DNA from 4 places in the Serratia sp. CoH_122_TC_1 genome. Region 2 is predicted to be linked to each of the others. Evidence: predicted binding sites of a transcription regulator. Region 2 holds the regulator's gene; each other region holds the start of a gene.

Region 1 (2,204 bases), on a different contig from region 2:
AGTTATCGCCGCCCATCACGTCCAATACCGTGGCGCCGTTGTCCAACGTGCTGCGTTTTTCGTTATGCAGCGCGGTCTGTGGGCGAGTGCCGTCAATGATAAAGAACAGGTTACGGCGTTTCTGTTTGGTCAGAACGTCATAGGCGGTGTTATTCATCGCCAGATGATCCGAAGACACCACGATGACGGTGTTTTTGAAATAGTCGGATGCCTTGATTTTATCGATCAGCGCCGCGATATGCTGCTGGCTACAGGCTACCGCGCTTAATGAACGGTTCTCTTTGTTCTGCCAGCTGAATGTGTTTTTGCTGCAACTGGCGGAGATAAACCCGTCCGGGTGATGGGTGTCGACGGTCAGTGTAAACAGTGAAAACGTTTTATTCTGCTTAGACAGTTCAACAAATTTGTCGAACACCACATCCAGAACGGTATCGTCGTACCAGCCCCAGTCATTTTTGTAACTGGGATCGCTGACCTGCCCACGCAGTTCTTTGAAGCCGTAGGCATGATCGAAACCGTGCGATTTCAGAAAGGTGTCTTTACCGGCGAAGGCCAGATCGGCGCCCTGATAAAAGTAGTTATCATAACCGGCGGACTTCAGTACATCGCCCAGACAGACGTTTTCCGGGTAAAAGGTAGACACGGCGCTGGAGGCGTTACCGTCGAAAGGGGCAAACAGCGGGATGCCACACTGTGAGGCCACCATGCCGGCAATGGTATAACCGGTGCCTGGCAACTGTTGGGTGTTGCTGAAGTCGATGCTGTTTTCACGATGTTGGTTCAGTTCGTCAGCGAGGCCGGGGAAAAGTTGCTGATCGAAGTAGGTTCTTTCCAGGCTCTCTGCATAGATATACACCAGGTTCGGCGCTTTGCCCTGTACGCTTCTTTTGGGGGCTTTGTAATAGGTATCAAAATCGCTGGTGTCCCCGCTGATCTGGCTTCTGACCAGTAGGGAGATATCCTGAAAGGCGGGAGTAGTGCCGACGGAAAACAAGGCCAGCAACACGGCGATCACACTGTATACCACACTGCTGCTTTTCGCTTTGCGTCGGACCAGGCTCCAGGTGAGTACGGCGAAGATCAGCGCCAGTACCGCCAACAGGCCGATAAACGGCAGCAGGTATTTGCCGACGCCGGCACCTTTCAGGCTGCTGGTGAGGGTGTAAATTACCGCGTCGGTGATGCCGTCACCGGTAAAGTAGTTGCTGGCGATCAGGACAACGTTGAGGATCAGATAGCTGCCCAGCAGCGTCAGCAGAGTGGCAAGCCACCAGCGGTTGGCAGCGCCCCGGGTCCGGTAGATTAAAATTGAGGCGATAAAAAGTGCAAACGAGATTAATGCTGAAACCATCCACCGTACCCTGTCTGATTAAAAAGAAAAACTTTAGTGCTCTGGTCAACGCCGCTGACCGCTGCCGCCGCGAGAAAGAGGAGGGTATAGCGCATTGAAACCGTCAGAGCAATGCGTGTTTGCATCGCTCTGCTGGCTCAGAGTGTGATTGGCGATTTTTGTGACAATAGTGTGACACTAATCACGCCAGCGAAAAGGGAGGGCATCATAGAGAAGGGCGCAGTTCATAGGCTGAGCCCGATAACGGCTTAATGCAGTTCCACCGCGTATTGTTCCACGGGGGTGATTTTCTTGATCAACTTGTTGTCGAACAGGAATTGTTCGTAGGCTTGATAGCGCGCTTTATCCAGCTTGGCCGGATCGCGGGCAAACAGCGGCAAGCTGGCTTGCCATGCCTGTTTGTTCAGCGCGGTATTCAGTTCCGGATGGGCTTTGGCGAATGCTAGCCAGCTTTCCTGCGGATGGGCGTGCAGGTAGTCGCCGCCTTTTTTTAGTGCCGCGAGGAATTTTTTGATTTTCGGCTCAGTGATGGTGTCGCGATTGGCGACGATGATCAGTTCGTCGTAGGCGGGGACGCCATAGTCTTCCACGTTAAACACCACCGGATCTTTCCCCTGTAATTTCAATTCTAGCGCTTCAATATTGCGGTACCCGCCGATCACCGCATCGACCTGGCCTGCCAGCAGGGCGCTGGTCAGTTGGAAGTTAACGTTAATCAGTTTGGTGTCATTGGGGTTGAGATGCTCATGTTCGAGCATGGTTGCCAGCGTGGCCTGTTCAATGCCGCTGACCGAATAACCGATTTTTTTGCCCTTAAGCCCTGCCGGGGTGGTGATGCGCTTATCCAGCGTAA
Region 2 (2,204 bases):
AGGCAAGAAAGCAATTCACGCGACTCATTTAAGGTCGCCACGGAATCGTGGTTACCTCCCAGCACCACTAATTGGCAGCCGGTATGTTGCAGCTCTACCACGAAGCGGTTGTACAGTTCGCGGGCATAGCTGGGTGGCGAACCGGTATCGAACAGGTCCCCGGCGACGATCAGTGCATCCACCTGATGTTGCTCGATTTGGTCTATCAGCCAGCGCAGAAAAGCCTGGTGCTCGGCGGCACGGCTTTTGGTGAAAAAGTACTGGCCAAGATGCCAGTCAGAGGTGTGGATCAGGCGCATGACACTCCCGGGGCGATAAGCTAATGGCGGTGATTATAAAGGGCACCGCGGCGGCTGTCGTGACGGAATCATTATGACAACTGAATGATTTTTCTTTGACGTTGGAAATAATCGCTATGCTTACTGCCTATAACAGGGTGTTCTTTTCATAAAAGTGTCATAAAACTGACGCATAATGGCGCCCGCAGATAGCTAACACATTGGCAGGATTGACGATGGCAAGACGCATATTGGTGGTGGAAGACGAAGCGCCGATCCGTGAGATGGTGTGCTTTGTGTTGGAACAGAATGGTTACCAACCGTTGGAAGCCGAGGATTATGACAGTGCCGTGACACGCCTGTCTGAACCGTTCCCTGATTTAGTGTTGCTCGACTGGATGTTACCCGGGGGATCCGGCATTCAGTTTATCAAGCATATGAAGCGTGAAGCGCTAACCCGCGATATTCCGGTGATGATGCTGACAGCGCGTGGTGAAGAAGAAGACCGGGTTCGTGGTCTGGAAGTCGGTGCGGATGATTACATCACCAAACCTTTCTCGCCGAAGGAACTGGTGGCACGTATCAAGGCGGTAATGCGCCGTATTTCACCCATGGCAGTGGAAGAAGTGATTGAAATGCAAGGGCTGAGCCTGGACCCTTCCTCACACCGCGTGATGGCTAACGAGCAAGCGCTGGATATGGGGCCGACCGAGTTCAAGCTGTTGCACTTCTTTATGACCCACCCTGAGCGAGTTTATAGCCGCGAACAGTTGCTTAATCACGTCTGGGGCACTAACGTTTATGTGGAAGACCGCACCGTTGACGTGCATATCCGCCGACTCCGTAAGGCGTTAGAGACCACTGGTCATGACAAAATGGTTCAAACCGTTCGGGGCACAGGCTACCGATTCTCAACGCGCTACTGATCGCGCCGCGCTGGAGAATATGCCGTGTTAGAACGTCTATCCTGGAAGAGGCTGGCCCTGGAGCTGGCCCTTTTCTGCCTACCTGCCTTATTACTGGGGCTGATTTTCGGTTATCTGCCCTGGTTGCTGCTTGCCTCCGTGCTGGCTGCGCTGGTGTGGAACTTCTACAACCAACTTAAACTTTCTCACTGGCTGTGGGTTGACCGCAGCATGACACCGCCACCTGGGCGCTGGAGCTGGGAACCGCTGTTTTACGGCTTATACCAGATGCAACAGCGAAACCGTCGCCGACGTCGTGAGCTGGCGTTATTGATCAAACGTTTCCGCAGCGGCGCAGAGTCACTGCCTGATGCGGTGGTGATGACGACCGTTGAAGGTAACATCTTCTGGTGTAACGGGTTGGCGCAGCATCTGCTGGGTTTCCGTTGGCCTGAAGATAACGGCCAACACATCCTGAACCTGCTGCGTTATCCGGAATTCAGCCACTATCTGCAACAGCAGGAGTTCTCTCGACCGTTAACGCTGCAGTTGAACAATGAGCATTACGTTGAGTTTCGCGTGATGCCGTATTCAGAAGGGCAGCTGTTGATGGTTGCGCGTGACGTTACCCAAATGCGTCAGCTTGAAGGCGCCCGGCGCAACTTCTTTGCCAACGTCAGTCATGAGTTGCGCACTCCGCTGACGGTATTGCAGGGCTACCTGGAAATGATGAGCGACGAAGAGCTGGATGGTTCGCTGCGGGGCAAAGCGTTGGGCACCATGCAGGAACAGACTCGCCGCATGGATGGTCTGGTCAAGCAGCTGCTGACACTGTCGCGTATTGAAGCCGCGCCAAATGTAGAAATGAACGAGCGGGTCGATATTCCGTTGATGCTGCGAGTGCTGCAACGCGAAGCGCAGTCATTGAGCGGCGGGAACCATGAGATTACTTTCCGGGTGAACGAACAGCTTAAGGTCTTTGGCAACGACGACCAGTTGCGCAGTGCGGTATCCAACCTGG
Region 3 (2,204 bases), on a different contig from region 2:
CTAGCACTACGGCACGTGAACTGGTGGTTCCCTGGTCGAGCGCGACAATGTATTTTTTTTCTACAGTCATGATTTTAGTCCTGCTGTTGTTAACCGTTTTAAACTGTGCCAATCACGCTTTACGCTGCTGAGCCTTGGCGGCGGGTTTTTCTTCTTCTACGCAAACGTCACACGGCAGATTGCGGCCAATGAGCATGCGGTAGCCGAAGGCACCCAGGCAGGCCCCGATGATTGGACCAAAAATTGGCACCAGGAAGTACGGAATATCACGTGCACCGGTGAAGGCCACTTTGCCCCAGCCCGCCAGATAAGCGAACATTTTAGGACCGAAGTCACGCGCCGGGTTCAGAGCAAAGCCAGTCAATGGTCCCATAGAGGCGCCGATCACGGCAATCAGAATACCAATTAACAGAGGGGCCAGTGGGCCACGCGGAATGCCGTTGCCGTCGTCGGTCAGCGCCAGGATCAGGCACATCAGAATTGCGGTAATCACGGTCTCTACCAGGAAGGCCTGGCCGACAGAAATGTGCGCGTTAGGATAAGTGGAGAAGATGCCAGCCAGGGCAAGGCTTGCATCACTGCCGCGAACCATATGATTGGCTGCTTCAAAGTCGTAGAACAGGTTGTAATACAACCCGTAGACCAAGGCTGCTGCGCAGAAGGCTCCGGCGATCTGCGCGACAATGTAAGGAAGTACTTTGCGTCCGTCAAAGCAGGCGAACAGCCACAGTGCGATGGTGACTGCCGGGTTGAGATGCGCACCGGAGATGGCAGCGGTCAGATAGATAGCCATGGCAACGCCGAGGCCCCAAATGATACTGATTTCCCATTGGCCGAAGCTGGCGCCAGCCAGTTTCAGCGCGGCAACGCAGCCTACGCCAAAGAATATCAACAGGCCGGTGCCGAGGAACTCAGCGATGCACTGGCCTTTTAGGGTCGGACTGGTGGTTTGGCTCATAATGTTGTTGTCCTGCAAAACGGCGGTTATAGGTTTATAGGCTCAGCGAGCGTATCGATTTGGCCTATGGGTACAGTTTTTTCATCTCGTCCAATTATTAATTGAGGACGTGATGTAAATTTATCGTTAACGAACATAAACGAGAAATAGCGAAATCAAAATGTGTGTGCTTCGTCATAAAATTGAGCGAATTCGCGTCGTTCTGTGTTCTTTCTGCGCCATAAAAGTGTGATCTGACCAGTGCTTTCGCCACCGATTGTTAACAAACCGATTTTGCGGGCTGCGGGTATTTTCAGTTTTTGCTGATGGCGAAGGCAGGAAAATTGCAACAGACTGCGCGATGAGCCGGATGTTGCTAGACAGTCGGGGACAGGCTACTTACAATCGTTTTTATCGAAAGAAGCGTTTTATCGGGACAGGCGCGTTATTTTCAATAAAAGCGTGTGTCACTTGGCGCGATGCATATTCGCAGCAGTTGCAACCTGAGTTGCGGCCGTTACCTATAGATGTACGCCTTGCTATCATGAGGGGACTGAAGCATGTCATTTGAAGTATTTGAGAAATTGGAATCAAAAGTTCAGCAGGCGATCGATACCATCACCCTGCTGCAGATGGAAATTGAAGAGCTGAAAGACAAAAACAATACTCTGTCTCAGGAAGTTCAGGCTGCCTCTGGCAACCACGAATCGCTGGTACGTGAAAACCAGCAACTGAAAGAAGAGCAGCACGTATGGCAAGATCGCTTGCGCGCGCTGTTGGGCAAAATGGAAGAAGTCTGATTCCGTATTGCACGATCGAAAAGGGCGCCTTAGGCGCCCTTTTTCATATCTGAAGATTACTCGATGTCGAGCGGGTCTTCAGACAGAATAATACCGGTATTGTCGGCGTACAAATGGTCACCGGAGAAGAACGTCACACCGCCAAAGTTAACGCGGATGTCGCTTTCACCAATGCTTTCACTGGCGGCGCCGACAGGAATGGCTGCCATCGCCTGAATGCCGATATCCAGTTCTTCCAAATCGTCCACCTGACGCACGGCACCGTAGACCACGATGCCTTCCCATTCGTTCTGGGTTGCCAGACGCGCCAATTCTGCATTGATCAGAGCACGGCGTACTGAGCCGCCACCGTCAATCACCAGAACGCGACCGCGCCCGTTTTCTTCAAGTAGCTCGAATAACAGGCCGTTATCCTCAAAGCATTTCACCGTAGTGATTTGCCCGCCAAATGAAGTACGCCCGCCAAA
Region 4 (2,204 bases), on a different contig from region 2:
GCAGTGCGCCGGCGCTGAGCGGCAACAGGTCATGACGGAAATGGCCACTGAACAGGCTCCACAGCAAATAGCACAGCGCATTGCCGGCCAAAAGCCACATGACCGCCAGATGCCAGCCAATCGCGCCGCCCAGCCAACCGCCAAGTGTGACCAGCGGCGGGAAGCGGAAACCGAACAGGGGTGAGGCGTTGTAGATCTCCCAGCCGCTCATAAACATGCAAACCATGGTGAACAGGTTAACCCAATGGGTGATGCGGACTGGCCAGCGGTGCACCGGCCGCCGTACGGGGGTTTTCATTATGCACTCCTTAGACGGTGCCCCGTCATGACATTGCCAATGGCGGGGCACAACCTAATTACATCGGCGGAACGGTGCCGTCTTTCCCGGCGGAAATACGGGTGGCGACGCGTTCGCCTTTGTCGTCCGTGGCAGAAAACAGCACGATGTGTGCACCGGGTTTTAGCAGGCTGCGGTCGCCGGGATCTAGGGTGACGATCGGCACATCTTCCGGCACGTTAACGGTCTTCTGCTGGTTACCGTAGGTCACGGTGAGCGTGCGGCCATTGGATTTAACCAGCTTGCCAACGGTGCCGTTGGTCATGGTATCGACTTTGCCGTCGGCAGACTCCCAGGCGGAGTGCCCTTCACCGGTACCGCGCAGGCTGGCGGCGAAGACGTGGACTTCCAGCGCCTTCAGTGAGCCGTCCGGTTGTGGTACTGCCGCAGTGCCGATAAAGCTATCCGGTTTAATGTCATCCAGGGTGCCTTTCGAGACGCTGAGCACCCGGGTTTGATCGTTGAGTTTAACGCTGACCTTCTCCCCTTTACGGTCGGTGACCTGTAGGCTGCTGTCGGTAACCTGGTCGATAGTGCCACGCAGTGGGGCAATGACCTTGCCTGTTGCTTGAGCCGCGCCTGCGGCCCCACTACACAGCATGAGGGTGGACAGCAGCAAACCGGCAAAACGATGACGGGTAATCATAAAGTTTTCCTCTGTTAAGGTTGCCGATTAAGCATGGTTGAACAATAGGGACAGCACCATGTCTGTTTGATGACATTAATGTCATCAAGAATGTCCGCCGAAACTGCTAGTATTTCCGCTGGTGTAATGAGGCGATGACAATGCGAATACTGGTGGTTGAAGACGACATCAGCACGGGCGATTACCTGAAGAAAGGGCTGACGGAGGCGGGATACAGCGTCGATTTGGCACGTAACGGTACCGATGGCCTGTTTCAGGCGTTGGAACAGGCTTACGACGCCATTGTGCTCGACGTGATGCTGCCGGGGTTGGACGGTTGGCAGATCATTGAGGTTCTACGCAAGAAAAGCGACGTGCCAATCCTGTTTCTGACCGCGCGCGATGGGGTGCAGGATCGCATCCATGGCCTGGAGTTGGGCGCTGACGACTATTTGATTAAACCCTTTTCTTTTACCGAGCTGGTGCTGCGCCTGCGGACGTTGCTGCGCCGCGGTACGGTGCGAGAAGCCGACCACTACGCAATTGCCGATTTACAGCTGGACGTTCTGCGGCGTAAGGCCGTGCGGCAAGATGTGGTGATTCCACTGACCAACAAAGAATTTATGCTGTTGCACCTGCTGGTACGGCGGGAAGGCGAGGTATTGTCACGTACCATGATCGCGTCCCAGGTGTGGGACATGAATTTTGACAGTGATACCAACGTCGTGGACGTGGCGATCAAGCGGCTGCGCGCAAAGATTGATCGGCCGTTTGACGTCAAATTGATCCACAGCGTGCGCGGTATTGGTTACGTTTGCGAGCCGCGCTCATGAAAATACGCATCCAACGCTGGCGTGCGCTGTCGCTGACGCTTCGTAGTGCCATGTTGTTTGCGCTGGTCGCGGCGTTGGTTGTCAGCGGAGCGGGTTGGTACCTGTACGGTGCGATGCGTCAGGAGATGATCACCCGCAGCGATTTACAGGTCACCGGACGGGTCGAGTATTACCGCAATTTGCTCAGCCAGCGTTTCCCTATCGAGCAGCTGACGGCGAATACCGGCTTGTTCGAAAATATGTTGGGCAACGAGCAGGACGTGCTGATTTTTCAACAGCCGGGAAAGAAGCCGTTAATCAATGTGAACCCCGCCAAACTGACTCTGCCGCCGATCACTCCAACGCCCCTTGATACACCCCAACGTGTGAGTGCGGTGCAGAGTGGGCAGACGGCGCAAGGTGTGCCATT

What was found. Region 2 encodes PhoB, which activates phosphate uptake and scavenging genes when phosphate is short. Its sites were predicted from a motif close to CTGTCATAAAACTGNCNNAT; they were not measured.
Region 1: a site for PhoB is predicted at 1,510-1,529, ahead of opgB (phosphatidylglycerol--membrane-oligosaccharide glycerophosphotransferase). Genes of this name have one in related genera too.
Region 3: a site for PhoB is predicted at 1,174-1,193, ahead of AC2FC2_RS21625 (MIP/aquaporin family protein). Genes of this name have one in related genera too.
Region 4: a site for PhoB is predicted at 1,040-1,059, ahead of AC2FC2_RS01495 (heavy metal response regulator transcription factor). Genes of this name have one in related genera too.

What each region holds. Positions count from the first base shown of each region.
Region 1 is NZ_JBXWLA010000014.1:15,000-17,203, reverse strand. It holds gene opgB (phosphatidylglycerol--membrane-oligosaccharide glycerophosphotransferase) at 1-1,351, opposite strand, end outside; gene AC2FC2_RS17810 (ABC transporter substrate-binding protein) at 1,600-2,204, opposite strand, start outside.
Region 2 is NZ_JBXWLA010000007.1:136,921-139,124, reverse strand. It holds gene sbcD (exonuclease subunit SbcD) at 1-299, opposite strand, end outside; gene phoB (phosphate response regulator transcription factor PhoB) at 515-1,204, shown strand; gene phoR (phosphate regulon sensor histidine kinase PhoR) at 1,229-2,204, shown strand, end outside.
Region 3 is NZ_JBXWLA010000019.1:33,887-36,090, reverse strand. It holds gene glpK (glycerol kinase GlpK) at 1-70, opposite strand, end outside; gene AC2FC2_RS21625 (MIP/aquaporin family protein) at 113-958, opposite strand; gene zapB (septal ring assembly protein ZapB) at 1,498-1,737, shown strand; gene rraA (ribonuclease E activity regulator RraA) at 1,794-2,204, opposite strand, start outside.
Region 4 is NZ_JBXWLA010000001.1:341,494-343,697, reverse strand. It holds gene AC2FC2_RS01505 (cytochrome b/b6 domain-containing protein) at 1-298, opposite strand, end outside; gene AC2FC2_RS01500 (hypothetical protein) at 357-983, opposite strand; gene AC2FC2_RS01495 (heavy metal response regulator transcription factor) at 1,124-1,795, shown strand; gene AC2FC2_RS01490 (heavy metal sensor histidine kinase) at 1,792-2,204, shown strand, end outside.